Linked DNA regions of Cupriavidus necator N-1. The protein of the gene in region 2 interacts with the protein of the main gene of each other region in a pairwise test. Links are inferred from orthologs where the notes say so. Each region holds a gene or a part of one and is shown on either strand. Other genes may lie near its edges. The genes, in order: recJ and CNE_RS17880.

Region 1 (3,268 bases), 2.7 Mb from region 2 along the record:
CAGTGGCGGCGCCGTCCCCGCCAGCTCCGATGGCCAGTCCTGGACCTGCCTGCAGCCGGTGCACATCCATGCCGCGCGCGATCACCTGGTGCTGATGCCGCCCGCCCAACTGGGCATCCGGCCGCAGGAAGCCACCGCCCTGCGCGCCGCCATCGACGCACTGCTGCTGGAATCGGGCATCGCGCTGGAATCGCCCTGCCCGCAGCGCTGGTACCTGCCCGAGGCCGCATTCGGCCCGCTGGAGGCGACCACGCCGCTGCGCGCGGCGGGCCGCAATATCGATATCTGGATGCAGGCCGGCGAGCGCGCCCGCGACTGGCGCCGCCTGCAGAACGAGGTCCAGATGACCTGGCATGACCACCGCGTCAACCAGGCCCGCGAGGCCGCCGGCGAGGCGCCGGTCAATTCGGTCTGGCTGTACGGCGGCGGCGCGCTGCAGCCGGTGCCGCGGCTGGCCGATACGGTGCTGAGCAACGATCCCTTCCTGAGCGGGCTGGCGCTGGCCGCCGGCAGCCGCGTGCTGCCGGTGCCGGCCGGCCTGGCCGGCACCGCCGGGACGGAGGGCACGGTGCTGGCCATGCTCGACAGCGCCACCGAAGCCCATATCGCCGAAGACTGGGGCCTGTGGCTGGACCGCATGCATGCGCTGGATGCCGACTGGTTCGCGCCGGCGCTGGAAGCGCTGGTGGCCGGCCAGGTCGGCGCCATTACGCTGGTGCTGGGCGGCGAGAACCACTTTGCCGAGTTCACCGTGCGCCGCGCCGACCTGCGCAAGTTCTGGCGCAGCATGGGCCAGCGCGGCGACTGGCGCGCGCTGCTGTCCGACCTAGCCTATGCCGCATAAAGCCGCTTGAAGCCGCCTGACACGCGCTGCCCCTACCGAAACATCACCTGCCGCCCCGCCCATGACCCGGATCGCCATCCGCCAGTTTTCCCCCGAACACGCCAGCTCGCTGGCCGCCGCCGGCCTCCACCCCACGCTGGCCCGCATCCTGGCCGCGCGCGGCGTGGCCCGCGCCGCCGAGCTTGCCACCGACTTGCCCGAACTGGTGCCGCCCGCGGCCATGAAGGGCATCGGCCACGCCGCGGCCTACCTGGCTGACGCCATCGCCGCCGGCAAGCGCCTGCTGATCGTCGCCGACTATGACTGCGACGGCGCCACCGCCTGCGCGGTGGGCGTACGCGGGCTGCGCATGCTGGGCGCACGGGTGGAGTACATCGTGCCGAACCGCTTCGAGTACGGCTACGGCCTGACCCCGGAGATCGTGGCACTGGCGGCCAGGCAGCAGCCGGACGTGATCGTCACGGTCGACAACGGCATCGCCAGCGTCGACGGCGTGGCCGCGGCCAATGCGCTGGGCATCGACGTGGTGGTGACCGACCACCACCTGCCTGGATCTGAGCTGCCGCAGGCCGCGGTGATCGTCAACCCGAACCAGCCGGGCTGCGAATTCCCCAGCAAGAACCTGGCGGGCGTGGGCGTGATGTTCTATGTGCTGCTCGCGTTGCGCGCGGAACTGCGCCAGCGCGGCGTCTATACCCAGGCCACGCAACCGCCGCTGCAGACGCTGCTGGACCTGGTGGCGCTGGGCACGGTGGCCGACGTGGTCAAGCTGGACACCAACAACCGCATCCTGGTGGCGCAGGGCCTGCGCCGCATGCGCGCCGGACGGATGCAGCCGGGCGTAGCGGCGCTGTTCCGTGCCGCCGGGCGCGAGGCGGCGCGCGCCAATACCTTCGACCTGGGCTTCGGGCTGGGTCCGCGCCTGAACGCGGCCGGCCGGCTGGCGGACATGTCGCTGGGCATTGAATGCCTGTTGACCGAAGATGCCAACCGCGCCTGGGAAATCGCCCAGGAGCTGGACGGTATGAACCGCGAGCGGCGCGACATCGAGGCCGGCATGCAGCAGGAGGCGCTGCAGATCCTGGAGCAGCCGCTGGCCGGCCCGGATCCGTCGGCACGCTTTACCGTCAGCGTGTTCAACGACACCTGGCACCAGGGCGTGATCGGCATCGTGGCGTCGCGTCTGAAAGACAAGTTCCACCGCCCCACCATCACCTTCGCCCCCGGCGACGAGACCACCGTCAAGGGCTCGGGCCGCTCGATCCCCGGCTTCCACCTGCGCGATGCGCTGGACCTGGTGTCCAAGCGCCGTCCCGGCATGCTGCTCAAGTTCGGCGGCCACGCCATGGCGGCCGGGCTGACCGTGCGCGCAGAGCGCTTTGCCGAGTTCCAGGAAGCCTTCGAGGCGGTCGGCCGCGAATGGCTGACCGACGACCAGCTGGCGCGCGTGATCGAGACCGACGGCGATATCGAGGACCAGTGCTTCAGCCCGGAATTCGTCACCCTGCTGGAGCAGCAGGTATGGGGCCAGGGCTTCCCGGCGCCGACCTTCTGCGGCGAGTTCGACGTGCTGCGCCAGAGCGTGCTCAAGGGCAAGCACCTGAAGCTGCAGCTGGGGCGCGGCAGCCAGCGCTTTGATGCGATCTGGTTCAACCACGCCGACTCGCTCGGTGCCAGCGCGCAGGTGGCCTACCGGCTCGACAACAACACCTTCAACGGCGTCACCCGCGTGCAACTGGTGATCGAGCACGCGCAGTAGCGTGCTCCGGGGGGCGTTAGCCCCGTTTAGCCGCGCGACGGCAGGTAGGCCATCGGGTCGACCGGCTTGCCGTTGCCGCGCACCTCGAAATGCAGCTCGCTCGAGCTGGCGCCCATGCGGCCCACGTCCTGTCCGGCCGCGACCGAGGCGCCCTCGGTGACCAGCGGCTGGTCGAGGTTGCCGTAGACGGTCAGCCAGTCGTCGTTGTGCTTGACGATCACCAGCATGCCGTAGCCACGCAGGTTGCCCACGTGGATGGCGCGCCCCGCGGCGGCGGCGCGCACCGTGCCATTGGCTGGCACGGCAATGCGCAGGCCCTTGCTGGCCGGCGGCGCGTAGCCTCCGGTGACGCGGCCATCGGCCGGCCACTGCAGGCGGATGCCGCTGGCGGGCGGCCTGGACGAGCCGCTGTCGACGCGCGGCGTATCGGTCACGGTCTGGTCGGTGCCGGTGGAGGCCGGGGCGCTGCCACCCGGCGGCCGCACGCGGACCAGCTGGCCCACCTCGATCTGGCTGGGGCTGGTGATGTCGCTGTTCCAGCGGGTCAGGTCGCGCACGCTGCGGCGGTGCTTGCGCGCGATCGAATACAGCGTGTCGCCGCGCTCAACGCGGTAGTAGCCGTCCGGCACGGGCCCGCCCGTGGTACCGCAGCCGGCCGCGACCGC
Region 2 (3,553 bases):
CATGTTTCCGATGCCATGACCGTTTACTTTCCAGAACGTGACGCCGGCGCCATTGCCGGGTGCCTGGCGGAGCGGCCGCAGGGCCGTCTGGTGGCCTGCCTGTGCGCGCAGTGGTGCGGCACGTGCCGGGACTACCTGGCGGCGCTGACGGCGCTGGCCGCGCGCCATCCGGAGGATTGCTTCGTCTGGATCGACATCGAGACGCATGCGGATGCGCTTGGCGATATCGATATTGAGAATTTCCCGACGCTGCTGGTGCAGCCTGCGTCGGGTGGCACGCCCCAGTTCTATGGCACCCTGCTGCCGCACATCGAGGTGCTGGAACGCATGCTGAGCCGCAGTGCGGCGATGCCGGCGAGTGCCGAAGACGTGCCGCAGGTGCTGGACTGGTTGCTTGCCGGGGGGAGCAGCGCCGCCTAGGCGGCGCCAAGGGCGGCGGCGGAGCTTGCTTGCACCGCCGTTGAAACCGCGCTTATTATTGGCGCCTCATAGCCCCCCGGCGTTCTGATTACTTCGTTTGTAGTGCAATTCGCGGGTTGCCGGATGCAGCTCGCAAGGACCCTTCCCATGTCAAAAGCCCTCATCATCGCGGAAAAACCGTCGGTCGCGGCGGATATCGCCCGTGCCCTCGGGGGGTTTACCAAGCACGACGAGTATTTCGAGAGCGACGACTACGTGCTGTCCTCTGCCGTCGGCCACCTGGTCGAGATCGCCGCGCCGGACGAATACGAGGTCAAGCGCGGCAAGTGGAGCTTCGCCAACCTGCCGGTGATCCCGCCGCATTTCGACCTGCGCCCGATCGCCAAGACCGAGTCGCGCCTGAAGGTGCTGAACCGGCTGATCAAGCGCAAGGACGTCACCGCCCTGATCAACGCCTGTGACGCGGGGCGCGAAGGCGAACTGATCTTCCGGCTGATCGCGCAACAGGCCAAGGCCAAGCAGCCGGTGCGCCGGCTGTGGCTGCAGTCGATGACGCAGCAGGCGATCCGCGATGGTTTCGCCAGCCTGCGCGAAGACGAAGACATGCTGCCGCTGGCCGACGCCGCGCGCTGCCGCTCCGAGGCCGACTGGCTGGTCGGCATCAACGGCACCCGCGCCATGACTGCCTTCAACAGCAAGGGCGGCGGCTTCTTCCTGACCACCGTGGGCCGCGTGCAGACGCCGACGCTGTCGATCGTGGTAGAGCGTGAAGAGAAGATCAAGCACTTCGTGCCGCGCGACTACTGGGAAGTGCGGGCCGAGTTCATCGCCGCCGCCGGCTTGTATGAAGGCCGCTGGTTCGACCCCAAGTTCAAGAAGAGCGAGTTCGATCCCGAGGCGCGCGAATCGCGCCTGTGGAGCGAGGCCGAGGCCAAGAGCATCGTCGCCGCCTGCCGCGACAAGACCGGCACGGTCACCGAGGAATCCAAGCCGTCGACGCAGCAGTCGCCGGCGCTCTTTGACCTGACCACGCTGCAGCGCGAGGCCAACTCGCGCTTCGGCTTCTCGGCCAAGAACACGCTGGGCCTGGCGCAGGCCCTGTATGAGAAGCACAAGGTCCTGACCTACCCGCGTACCGATGCGCGCGCGCTGCCCGAGGACTACCTGGACACGGTCAAGCAGACCATGGACATGCTGGCCGACAGCTCGCCCAACTACCTGCCGCACGCCAAGAAGATCCTGGCGCAGGGCTGGGTCAAGCCGAACAAGAAGATCTTCGACAACAGCAAGATCAGCGACCACTTCGCCATCATCCCGACGCTGCAGGCGCCCAAGAACCTGTCCGAGCCCGAGCAGAAGCTGTACGACCTGGTGGTGCGCCGCTTCCTGGCGGTGTTCTTCCCGGCGGCCGAGTTCCAGGTCACCACCCGCATCACCGAAGTCGCCGGCCACCACTTCAAGACCGAAGGCAAGGTGCTGGTCAACCCGGGCTGGCTGGTGATCTACGGCCGCGAGGCGCAGGGCGACAAGGACGCCGCCAACCTGGTGCCGGTGGCCAAGGACGAGAAGGTCAAGACCGACAAGGTCGAGAGCGTCGGCCTGACCACCAAGCCGCCCGCGCGCTACAACGAAGCCACGCTGCTGTCGGCAATGGAAGGCGCCGGCAAGCTGGTGGACGACGACGCGCTGCGCGAAGCTATGGCCGGCAAGGGCCTGGGCACGCCGGCGACGCGCGCGGCCATCATCGAAGGCCTGCTGACGGAAAAATACCTCGTGCGCGAAGGCCGCGAGCTGATCCCGACCGCCAAGGCATTCCAGCTTATGACGCTGTTGCGCGGCCTGGGCGTGCTGGAACTGACGCAGGCCGAGCTGACCGGCGAATGGGAGCACAAGCTCTCGCAGATCGAGCGCGGGCGCATGAAGCGCGACGAGTTCATGCTTGAGATCGCGCAGATGACGCAGCAGATCGTCAAGCGCGCCAAGGAATACGACAGCGACACCATCCCGGGCGACTACGCCACGCTGGACACGCCGTGCCCGCAATGCGGCGGGCAGGTCAAGGAGAACTACCGCCGCTTTGCCTGCACCGCGTGCGAGTTCTCGATCAGCAAGATCCCGGGCGGGCGCCAGTTCGAGATCGAAGAGGTCGAGGAGCTGCTGCTGAAGAAGGAAATCGGTCCGCTGCAGGGCTTCCGCAGCAAGATGGGCCGTCCGTTCGCCGCCATCCTCAAGCTGGGCAAGGACGACGAAGGCCATTACAAGATGGAATTCGACTTCGGCCAGAACGACGACGACAACGACGGCGAGCCGGTCGACTTCAGCGGCCAGGAGCCGGTGGGCACCTGTCCGAAGTGCGGCGGCTCGGTGTTCGAGCACGGCATGAAGTATGTCTGCGAGAACAGCACGACCAGCCCCAAGAGCTGCGACTTCACCACCGGCAAGATCATCCTGCAGCAGGAAATCAGCCGTGAGCAGATCGGCAAGCTGCTCACCGACGGCAAGACCGACCTGCTGACGGGGTTCAAGTCGTCGCGCACCGGCCGCAACTTCAAGGCCTTCCTGGTCAAGCAGCCGGACGGCAAGATCGGCTTCGAGTTCGAGGCGCGCGAGCCCAAGGCGGGCGCCAAGACGGCGGCGAAGACCACGGCCAAGGCGGCATCGAATGGCACGGCCGAGGCGGCGCCGGCAACCAAGACGGCAGCGAAGACCGCGGCCAAGACGCCAGCCACCAAGGCACCGGCCAAGAAGCCGGCGGCCAAGAAGGCTCCGGCCAAGACCGCCGCGGCAAAGAAGTCGCGCGCGGCAGCCGCCGGCGAGTAAGCGTCAGCGCGTCACGGCAAAACGCCCGGCATCGCCGGGCGTTTTGCTTTGGGTGGCTCGGCCAGGCAGGCGCTCAGGTGCGCACGGCTTGCGCGCCGTGGCTGGCGGATGGCGCCGGCTGCGCTTCCTTGCCCCGTACCTGCCCTTCTTCGAGCAGGAAGTCGATAAAGGCGCGCACCTTGGTCGGCAAGAACTTGCGGCTCGGATAGACCACGCTGACATCGCGCCGCGGCAGCTGGTATTGCGGCAGCACGTGCACCAGCTTGCCGGATTCGATATTGGGGCGCGCCAGGTAGGACGACAGCATGGCCAC

What was found.
Region 1: the proteins of CNE_RS17880 (region 2) and recJ interact in binary tests that used the Escherichia coli proteins (3 or more experiments, as listed by UniProt). The link is inferred for Cupriavidus necator N-1 from one-to-one orthologs.

What each region holds. Positions count from the first base shown.
Region 1 is NC_015726.1:1,142,061-1,145,328, reverse strand. What follows is about bases 298-3,254. They hold recJ (single-stranded-DNA-specific exonuclease RecJ), read left to right. Parts: upstream 298-905; coding sequence 906-2,603; downstream 2,604-3,254. Other genes in these bases: CNE_RS05425 (peptidoglycan DD-metalloendopeptidase family protein), read right to left, coding at 2,630-3,254; CNE_RS05435 (hypothetical protein), read left to right, coding at 298-844. In the rest of the region: more of CNE_RS05435, read left to right, coding at 1-297; more of CNE_RS05425, read right to left, coding at 3,255-3,268. UniProt on the Escherichia coli protein: Single-stranded-DNA-specific exonuclease.
Region 2 is NC_015726.1:3,814,527-3,818,079, forward strand. Bases 199-3,440 are described here. They hold CNE_RS17880 (DNA topoisomerase III), read left to right. Parts: upstream 199-567; coding sequence 568-3,240; downstream 3,241-3,440. Other genes in these bases: CNE_RS17875 (thioredoxin domain-containing protein), read left to right, coding at 199-420; CNE_RS17885 (LysR family transcriptional regulator), read right to left, coding at 3,314-3,440. In the rest of the region: more of CNE_RS17875, read left to right, coding at 16-198; more of CNE_RS17885, read right to left, coding at 3,441-3,553.